3 regions of the Rhizobium sp. K102 genome follow, and region 2 is predicted to be linked to each of the others. Evidence: predicted binding sites of a transcription regulator. Region 2 holds the regulator's gene; each other region holds the start of a gene.
What was found. The regulator LexA, encoded in region 2, represses DNA repair genes until DNA is damaged. The targets are predictions, from matches to a motif close to TGTTCNNNNTGTGTTCNG.
Positions count from the first base shown of each region.

Region 1 (3,278 bases), 1.4 Mb from region 2:
GGGCTCGCATCCTCGGCCATCAGGTCGAGCGCCTTCTGCGCCGTCGACGGCCCGACGCCCGGCAGGATCTGCATCAGCCGGAAACCCGCCACCCGGTCGCGCGGGTTCTGCGCGAAGCGAAGGGCTGCCAGCATGTCCTTGACATGGGCGCTGTCGAGAAATTTCAGCCCACCGAACTTGACGAACGGAATGTTGCGCCGGGTCAGCTCGACCTCCAGCGGCCCGCTGTGATGCGAAGCACGGAAGAGCACCGCCTGCTGCTTGAGCTTGAGGCCCTCTTCGCGATTGTCGAGCACCTTGTCGGCGACATAACGCGCCTGATCGGCCTCGTCGCGCACCGTGACGAGGCGCGGCCGCTCGGCCGATTGCCGCTCGGTCCAGAGGTTCTTGGTGAAGCGCTCCGAGGCGAGATCGATGACCGCATTGGCGGCTGTCAGGATCGGCTGCGTCGAGCGATAGTTGCGGTCGAGGGTGACGATATTGGCGGGCGGGCTGAAGGCTGCGGGAAAATCGAGGATGTTGCGCACCGTCGCCGCACGGAAGGAATAGATCGACTGCGCATCGTCGCCGACGACGGTCAGCCCCTGGCCTTGGGGCTTCAGCGCCATCAGGATCGAGGCCTGCAGCCGGTTGGTGTCCTGATATTCGTCGACCAGCACATGGTCGAAGCGGCTGCCGATATCCTCGGCGATCACGCTCTCGCCGACCATCTGCGCCCAGTAGAGCAGGAGGTCGTCGTAATCGAGCACGTTCTGGCTCTGCTTGGCCTCGACATAGCAGGCGAAAAGCTCGCGCAGCTGCTTTTCCCAGGCCGCGCACCAGGGAAAGGCGTCGCGCAGCACCTGGTCGAGCGCCGTCTCCGAATTCACCGCCCTGGAATAAATGGCAAGGCAGGTGCCCTTGGCCGGAAACCGGCTTTCCGTCTTGGAGAAGCCGAGATCGTGCCGAATCAGGTTCATCAGGTCGGCGCTGTCTTCGCGGTCATGGATGGTGAAATCGGCATCGAGGCCGATCTGCTGGGCATAGTCGCGCAGCAGCCGCGCGCCGATGCCGTGGAAAGTGCCGGACCAATGAAGCGCGTCGGCCATGACGCCGGCATTCGAACCGAGCACATCGCGGCAGATGCGCTCGACGCGCCGCGCCATTTCGGCGGCCGCCCGGCGCGAGAAGGTCATCAGCAGGATGCGGCGGGGATCGGCGCCCTTGACGATCAGATGGGCGACCCGATGGGCCAGCGTGTTGGTCTTGCCGGAACCGGCACCGGCGATGACCAGCAGCGGCCCGGCAATATGGCTGCCGTCGGTGAGCGTGCCGTGCTCGACGGCCATGCGCTGCTGGGGATTGAGCTTTTCGAGATACATCCAGCCGTCCGGTCGGGCTCCCGCAGAATCACTGCGAGAAGATTAGATGTTCCTTGAATGTTCGCGATTTCAGTCGCTGTCAAGCCTGGAACGGCGCAAGTCTCATTCGGGGAAATCCGGCCCCACCACGCGCCGCACCAGCTTCAGGCTGCGGTCCGGCTGAAGAATATAGGTTTCCTCCACGCGCTGGCCGCTCTCGTTATAGAACTGATTGTAGACAACGCTGCCGACCGGCGATTTGGTCAGCTTCGTTCGCGGCTGGCCGCCATAGGTGATGCTGCCGGGAATGGGTTCCAGCGCCTGGCTGTCGGCCGAGGAGCAGCCGGTCAACAATGCTGCGGCAAACAAGGCGGGCATCAGCACTTTCATCATTGTCATCCCTCTTTCGACTGCAGCCAGATATGGAAGCCGCAGCAGCGTCCGCCAAGGGTGGATCAAGCCTGGCCCGCAGAAATCACCCGCGAATATCCCGTCGAGACCAGCTGACCGCAACGAAAGCCCCGTTGCCGCGTTAACCTGAATATACCAACCTCAGGAGACGCTTAAGTGATCGGGTTTCCTGTATTCCCAGACCATGACGAACCCGGCCGGCAGGGCCATGGTGAGGCGGCGACACGCGCTTCGGTCGAGAGCGCTCTCCATGCCGCCGATGACCTCGACGCCGGGGAAATCACCGTCAGCATGCTTGGTTCCTATGTCATCCTCGAAGGTTTCGTGCGCCGGCACGGCGATGTCGAACGGGCGGTCGAGATCGCTGAAAGCGTCGTCGGCCAAGGCTATGTGCATAGCCGCCTGTTGCGGCGCTGAGGGAACCAAGTGAGCCCCCGCGTGTTGAAATGCCGGATCGAAACGCTGGAGACCATCATGCAGTTGCTTCTTCGCCTCTGGGCAACGACCTTGATTATCGGTTGCGGTGTCTTTGCCGGCTCCGCCTATGCCTCGCTCGAAACCGGCACGAACTATTCCGCGCTTCCGAAGGACCAGATCGCGCTCAACGAATATACCGAAACGGCGGCCTGCCAGCCGGTAGAGCCGCACTATCTGCCGTCCTTCATCCGCACGGCGGACGGCACGATCATCGGCGTCGGTTATATCGAGGCGGAGAATGCCGGCGGCGCGGACTGCTGAGACCCCGATCTGCTCGAACGAGGCTCGCCGGCGTTTCCGGTGACGAGCCTCTGACCATCATCATGATGGCTGAGTGTTTTCTATCGAAACATCTGTCTGAGGCGCAACGCCTTTTGCGCCAAAACCCGGCATATGCTCGATGCAGGGTTAAGTGAAAATTAAACAATGTATCGTTCCGGCACGCCTTGCCGAACAAACCAATAACGTCCGGACGTCCTTGCCGTGCTAGTGCAGCTTCAGCTTCGCCTCTTCAGCCGCCGCCAGGAATTCGGCTCTTGCCTCCTCCACGCTCTTGCGACCGTCGAGCGCTGCCCGGCAGGTACTGCGCGCCTTGATATAATGAAGCCCGCGCGAACTCGGCCAGAAATCCGCCAGGCACTTCAAGGCATCGAACGGCCCATTGACGGTTCTGAGGTTAGCGCCTTCGAAACCGACCTTGACCGGGTCGTTCCATTTTTCAGTTGCCATCGATGCTCCTCCAGGGTTTCGACAGTAAACATGCGGCATCGGCCCCTCCTCCGGGGAGACTCCGCGATTGTTAATATTCTAGCGCGATTTTCATCGCCAGCAATGGGCGGATCGTCGCCGACGTTGGTGATTGGTTTCGCCTTGACCGATGATAGGGGGAAGCGTGCGGGCGGCTCTCAAAGAGATGTGGTGCAGTGGTAAAAAACTAGGAAGCACTAAACCAGCGCATCAGCAACTGAGCTATTGGGGAGAGTGGGGAAGCGAAAGTTTTATGCCCCAGCGCGAAACCGTTTTCCGATTGCTGCGCCGCAATAATGATTG
Region 1 covers NZ_CP092436.1:2,957,705-2,960,982, reverse strand. The annotation lists gene MHI61_RS20630 (ATP-dependent helicase) at 1-1,361, opposite strand, end outside; gene MHI61_RS20625 (hypothetical protein) at 1,464-1,730, opposite strand; gene MHI61_RS20620 (BON domain-containing protein) at 1,908-2,168, shown strand; gene MHI61_RS20615 (hypothetical protein) at 2,226-2,489, shown strand; gene MHI61_RS20610 (DUF982 domain-containing protein) at 2,715-2,957, opposite strand.
Region 1: MHI61_RS20630 (ATP-dependent helicase) is a predicted target of LexA. The motif match lies at 1,409-1,426, and genes of this name have one in related genera.

Region 2 (3,278 bases):
GTCGGTCAAGACCGGAAAGCCGAACTCCTTCTTCAGGTCGGCGAAGACCTCCATGCCCTTTTCAAGGCCAATGCCGCGCTCGGCCGAAAGCGACGTGCGGTTCGCCTTGTCGAAAGAGCTCTTGTAGACGAGGCCGATGCCGAGCTTTGCGCAGAGCTCCTTCAGCGTGCCGGCCATCATGAAGGCGTGGTCGCGGCTTTCCATCTGGCAGGGGCCGGCAATCAGCGACAGGCGGCCGGTGTTGGAAAAGGTGACCTGGCCTGCGCCCTCGCCGATCTTGACTTCGGAATTGGTATCAGTGCTCATCGTGGTTCCTCGAAGGCAAAAAGCGCGCCCTGCCCGGGCGTGGGCTTCACCAGAATGCGATTGTTCTTGCGTGTGTATGTCACTCCGTTAGCAGCCAAATGCGCTTCTGTCACGGCAAGATCGGTGACGGTGAAGAGGATTGCCTGACCGCGCAGGCCACGATCGGCGGCGGAAACGACAAGCTCGAAATAGGCCTCCAGCCCTTCCGGCGTCATCAGGCTGATCTTGGCATTGGATGCCGCGATCTTCATGCCGAAACCGGTTTTCTCCACCACCGTCTGCCCGACCGCAAGACCAACGAAGGCGGCAAACGCAGCCGGCTCCGGCGAACAAAGCGCGATCTCGGCAATGCCGGTCACGCCATTGGCATGCGTCTCCAGGGCGGCACGACCGGCCGGGAACGAATTGATGCGCTGACAGGTGAAGAGAAAGAAGTCGGGCGCGCGCAGATCTCCTGAAAAGGCCAGTTTGAAGCTGCCGACGCTTTCCGAACCGTCCGGCATCCGCATCGGCCGGCTGAACTGCAACATCTCGCCGCCACTCGCGCCGTTGCCCACGAATCGCCGATGATCGAGGCCGGCATCCTCGGTGAGAAAGGCCAACGCCGAAAGTCCCTCCTCGCCGCAGCGGAAGCGGAAGGCGCGATTGCGGGCGATGAAGACATTGCCCTGGCGGGCCGCTGTCTCGCTCTCCTCGACACTCGCCACGCCGAGCGGCTCGATATAGGTCTTGTCGGCGAAAAAAACGCAGGCATTTTCCGTTCCGAACGGATGGCGCGCATCGGCGGCGACGGTAAAGCCGAGCTTGCCGAGCCTTTCGCGCGCCAGGTCGATATTGACGACGGGCAGTACGACATGATCCAGCGGGTGCGGTTTGGCGGAATGTGCGATCATGATATCCCTCCTGACACGCCAGAGATGTGCGACAGCACCACCCCAATGCAAGACATGTGCGCCAATCCGGCGAATGAAAATAAAAATCTCGACGAGTTGGTGCGAAGTTTTACGGAAATTTAGCTACTTGCGGAACACATATGGAACATATAGTGTCCGTTCTGGATTTGTTTCAATCACGGGGTCTGACGTCGATGCTCACGCGCAAACAACAGGAGCTTCTCCTTTTCATTCATGAGCGCATGAAGGAATCCGGCGTTCCGCCCTCTTTCGACGAGATGAAGGATGCCCTGGATCTCGCCTCGAAATCCGGCATTCATCGCCTGATCACGGCGCTGGAGGAACGTGGTTTCATTCGCCGCCTACCGAACCGGGCCCGGGCCCTGGAAGTGATCAAGCTGCCGGAGGCCTATAGCCCCAGTCTTCAGCCGCGCCGCGGTTTTTCACCGAGCGTTATTGAAGGCAGCCTCGGCAAGCCCCAGCCGGTCGCCGCCCCCGCCCCCGCAAAGCCGATCGCCGACAACGGCAACACTGTGTCCGTGCCAGTCATGGGCCGGATCGCCGCCGGCGTTCCGATCTCGGCGATCCAGAACAACACGCACGACATCGTCGTTCCCGCGGATATGCTCGGCTCGGGCGAGCATTATGCGCTGGAGGTCAAGGGCGATTCGATGATCGACGCCGGAATCTTCGACGGCGACACGGTGATTATCCGCAACGGCAGCACCGCAAGTCCCGGCGATATCGTCGTTGCGCTGGTGGACGACGAGGAAGCGACGCTCAAGCGCTTTCGCCGCAAAGGTGCCTCGATCGCCCTCGAAGCCGCCAACCCGGCTTACGAGACCCGTATTTTCGGGCCTGACCGGGTCAAGGTGCAGGGCAAGCTGGTCGGCCTCATTCGCCGTTATCACTGACAGCGGACGGGCCGGATTCGGTAAAACTGTCTTTGCGCCAATCATAGGCGCGATGGCGCATCCATGGACGCGACAAAACATCGAATGCGGTTGCGACCTCGAATCCCGTCTGCGCAAAACGCAGTTCGACGGAACCGGTCCTGCGCAGCGTCTCGCCGGTGAATAGCGTCGCACCCGAGCGGCAGCGGTCGAAACGCAGGCGCACCGCGGTCACGACAATCTCGCCGGCGTCGCAGGCCGGGCCGAGATAGGCGGCATTGTCGATGACGGCGACGACATGGCCATTGCCGAGCCTGGCTATGCACCAGGCCTTCTTGACGCAGGAAAATCGATTTACCTCACCGCCGGCTGCAGCGGCCACCATTGCCGTCCTCGCGTCATTCTGCTGGTCGCGGGACAGCCTGACGCGGCGGTCCTCACCCGGTGGCGGGATGGCAGGGCCATCCAGAATCTTCGGCGGGTAGTGCGCCGGCAGGACCAGCGCTCTCTGCCACTGGCCGAAGATGAAATCCGGCGGATTTTCGCGGTTGGAAGCCAGTGCCGCCGTCGCGACAAGCGCGACCAGACCACCATCCTCGGATATTACCAGATCCGGTGGCCGGGACCCCGGCAGAGTGAGCACGATGAGCGTCGAGACGGCGAGGATCGATGTGCCGGCATGGCGCAACCGGGTGCGGAGCAGCGTCAGCAGCAGAAAGCCTGCCACGGCGACCGCGAAATACCAGGCGGGCAAGCGGCCGAGGTCGATATCGCCGCCCCAGCCGGACACCGTCTTGGCGACCGCAATCACCAGATCGAGGCCGAAGCCGACCACCTTCCAGAGCGGAGCGTCCAGACCGAACGGCATGAGCAACATCGCCAGCAGTCCGGCCGGCATGACGATGAAGGAGATGATCGGCATTGTCGCAAGGTTTGCCGGCAGGCCATAAGCGGTCAGGCGATGAAAATGCTCGACCGCAAACAGCGCCGTGGAAAATCCGCCGATCAGCGAGGTCAGGAAGACGCCGCCGAAGAAACCGGCGACCGCCACGACCGGCCGCAGCACCGGCAGCTTCAGCAACGCGTTCTCCCGGACGCGCCGGTCCTTCCACAGCTGATAGCCCGATACCAGTGCCAAAGTCGCGGCAAAGGACATCTGGAAGCTCGGACCCAAGACTTCGGAGGG
Region 2 covers NZ_CP092436.1:1,583,286-1,586,563, forward strand. The annotation lists gene kdsA (3-deoxy-8-phosphooctulonate synthase) at 1-306, opposite strand, end outside; gene MHI61_RS13660 (VOC family protein) at 303-1,199, opposite strand; gene lexA (transcriptional repressor LexA) at 1,394-2,113, shown strand; gene MHI61_RS13670 (ComEC/Rec2 family competence protein) at 2,094-3,278, opposite strand, start outside.

Region 3 (3,278 bases), 890 kb from region 2:
CCGTGAATGCGGCGGTTGGAGACGAACCAGATATGGCAGCGGCGCTTGGCGCGGGTGATGCCGACATAGGCCAGCCGCCGTTCTTCCTCCAGACCGGCGCGGCCGCTCTCATCCAGCGAGCGCTGGTGGGGGAAGAGGCCTTCCTCCCAGCCGGGCAGGAAGACGGTATCGAATTCCAGGCCCTTGGCCGAATGCAGCGTCATGATCGAGACGGCGTCGAGGTTCTCGTTGGTTTCTGCGTCCATGACGAGGGAGACGTGTTCGAGGAAACCGCGCATCGACTCGAAGCTGTCCATCGAGCGGATCAGTTCCTTCAGGTTTTCAAGGCGGCCCGGCGCTTCGGCGCTCTTGTCGTTCTTCCACATGTCGGTATAGCCGGACTCTTCGAGGATTTGCTCGGCAAGTTCGGTATGCGGTGTGTTTTCAAGCAGTTCCTGCCATCGGCGGAAAGATTGAATCACGTCGAAGAGGGCTTTGCGCGCCTTCGGCTTCAACTCGTCGGTCTCGATCATGTCGGCGGCTGCCGCCAGCATCGGGATGTCGCGGGCACGCGCATAGTCGTGCAGGGCGCGCACCGTCGTGTCGCCGAGGCCGCGCTTCGGCGTGTTGATGATGCGCTCGAAGGCGAGGTCGTCGGCCGGTTGGGCGACCAGACGGAAATAGGCCATGGCATCGCGGATTTCCAGGCGCTCGTAGAAACGCGGGCCGCCGATGACACGATAGTTGAGGCCGAGGGTGACGAAGCGGTCTTCGAACTCGCGCATCTGGAAGGAAGCGCGCACCAGGATCGCCATGTCGTTCAGCAGATGCTTGCCCCGCTGGAGCTGCTCGATCTCTTCGCCGATGGCGCGGGCTTCCTCCTCCGAATCCCAGGAAGCGTGGACCTGCACCTTGACGTCATCGGGATCGGCGCGGTCGGTGAACAGCGTCTTGCCTAGGCGGCCTTCATTATGGGCGATCAGATGGGCGGCCGCACCGAGGATATGTTCGGTCGAGCGGTAATTGCGCTCGAGCTTGATCACCTTGGCGCCGGGGAAGTCCTTCTCGAAGCGCAGGATATTGTCGACCTCGGCGCCGCGCCAGCCGTAGATCGACTGGTCGTCGTCGCCGACGCAGCAGACATTCTGCGGCTCGCCCTTGCTGCGCTGGGCCAGCAGCCTCAGCCACATATACTGGGCGGTGTTGGTGTCCTGATATTCGTCGACGAGGATATAACGGAAGCGGCCGTGATATTCCTTCAGAAGATCCGGATTCTTGCGGAAGATCGCGATCGGATGCATGAGCAGATCGCCGAAATCGCAGGCATTGAGCGTCGACAGGCGCGCCTGATAGGCGAAATAGAGATCGCGGCCACGGCCATTGGCGAAGGCGCGGGCGTCGCCTTCGGGAATATCGGCCGGGCCGAGACCCTTGTTCTTCCAGGTATCGATCATGCCGGCGAACTGCTTGGCCGGCCAGCGTTTGTCGTCGAGACCCTCGGCCTGGATCAGCTGCTTGATCAGACGGACGACGTCGTCGGTGTCGAGAATGGTGAAATCGGAGCTGAGGCCGACGAGTTCGGCATGGCGGCGCAGAAGCTTGACGCCGATCGAGTGGAAGGTGCCGAGCCAGGGCATGCCTTCGACGGCGCCGCCGACGAGCAGGGCGATGCGCTCCTTCATCTCGCGGGCGGCCTTGTTGGTGAAGGTGACGGCGAGAATCTGCGAGGGGAAGGCGCGGCCGCTATTGAGGATATGGGCGATGCGCGTGGTCAGTACCCGTGTCTTGCCGGTGCCGGCGCCGGCAAGGACGAGAACCGGACCTTCCAGGGTTTCCACGGCTTCCGTCTGTTCGGGATTAAGGCCTGCGAGGTAATCCGGTCGCTTGCCGCCGTCGCGCGCCGCCATGGCGCGGGCGGCGATCCCGCCGGCCGCAGCGGGCGCCCTTCCCAAGGGGGCGTGCCCCCGGGGTGCGGCAGGCGGCTGCGGCTTGCGCGCCATTTCGCCCGGCTCTTCGTCGAAGAAGGGAATATCGTCGAAACTATTGGTCATGGCGCGTAATGTAGTGATTCGGGAGGGAAAGACCAGAAAAGATGTTCTGCTTTCATTCCTGAACCACCGCTATTGCGGACCGATGCGGGCGGCAGGGCCGCCGCTGGGTGTGACTGCGATCGTCGTACGGCCGCGCAGCAAAAAATCCGAGCTCAGCCTGTCGGAACCGATGCCGGCGAGACGTCCTCGGGGCATCGGACAGGAGTTCCGGCAACCCTCGCCAACAGGAGGCTGTTCATGCCGAAGGTCGTTTCAAATCTCTGGTTCGCGGAGCAAGCGCGCGAAGCCGTCGAATTCTACGTATCGGTCATTCCGGATTCCAGGATCGGCCGCACCACCATATTGCCGGCGGAAACGCCGAGCGGGCCTCCGGGCAGCGTCGAACTGATCGAATTCACGCTCGGCGATCAAGCCTTCCTGGCGATGAAGGCCGGCCCGCTCGACAGCTTCAACCATTCTTTTTCGATTGCCATTCTGCTCGACAGCCAGGCCGAGATCGATCGGATCTGGGATGCGTTTCTCGCCAATGGCGGCACGCCTGAAGCCTGCGGCTGGCTGAAGGACCGCTGGGGCCTTTCCTGGCAAATCGTGCCGCGGGTGCTTTCCGAGATGGTCGCCGACAGCGATCGAGAACGGGCCAAGCGCGTCACCGAGGTGATGCTCGGCATGGTCAAGATTGATCTTGCTGCGCTGGAGAGGGCGTTCAACGGCTGAGGCCGGCGGAGGCACGATTACGAATCGGGGCGCGTGATCGCCACGCGCCATTTTCCCTGAAATTTACCGAATTTACTGGCGGCGCATCGGCATCCGCCCGATCGAGGCTGCCCTTATCGGCTGCCGATCGCTGTTTTCTCGCATTCTCGAATCACGGGCGCCATTGCACACCTTTTTGACATTCATGTCACGTCGCTAAATGTGCTGATATCGCAATAGGCCTTTTTTCAACTACAATATGAAACAGTTTCGCAGAGTAAAAAATTACCGGTGCATGCAATTTTTTGTGCATTGCTACAAACAGCCGGTGAGCGTCGAATATACCTACGAAACTATTGATTCTTAGGAACGCCGTGGCCATCTCGATGGTTATACGGCTTAGAGCCTGCGGCATAACCTTAATGGAGGTCCCATGCTGAGTGAATCCGTATTCGATGCGTTCACGCGCAGTTATGAAGCGCGCCGCGAGGCCGACATGTCGGTTTCGGAATATCTCGACCTCTGTAAGCAAGAACCGATCGCCTATGCCAATGC
Region 3 covers NZ_CP092436.1:693,351-696,628, forward strand. The annotation lists gene MHI61_RS09290 (UvrD-helicase domain-containing protein) at 1-2,030, opposite strand, end outside; gene MHI61_RS09295 (VOC family protein) at 2,268-2,744, shown strand; gene MHI61_RS09300 (PrkA family serine protein kinase) at 3,157-3,278, shown strand, end outside.
Region 3: MHI61_RS09290 (UvrD-helicase domain-containing protein) is a predicted target of LexA. The motif match lies at 2,073-2,090, and genes of this name have one in related genera.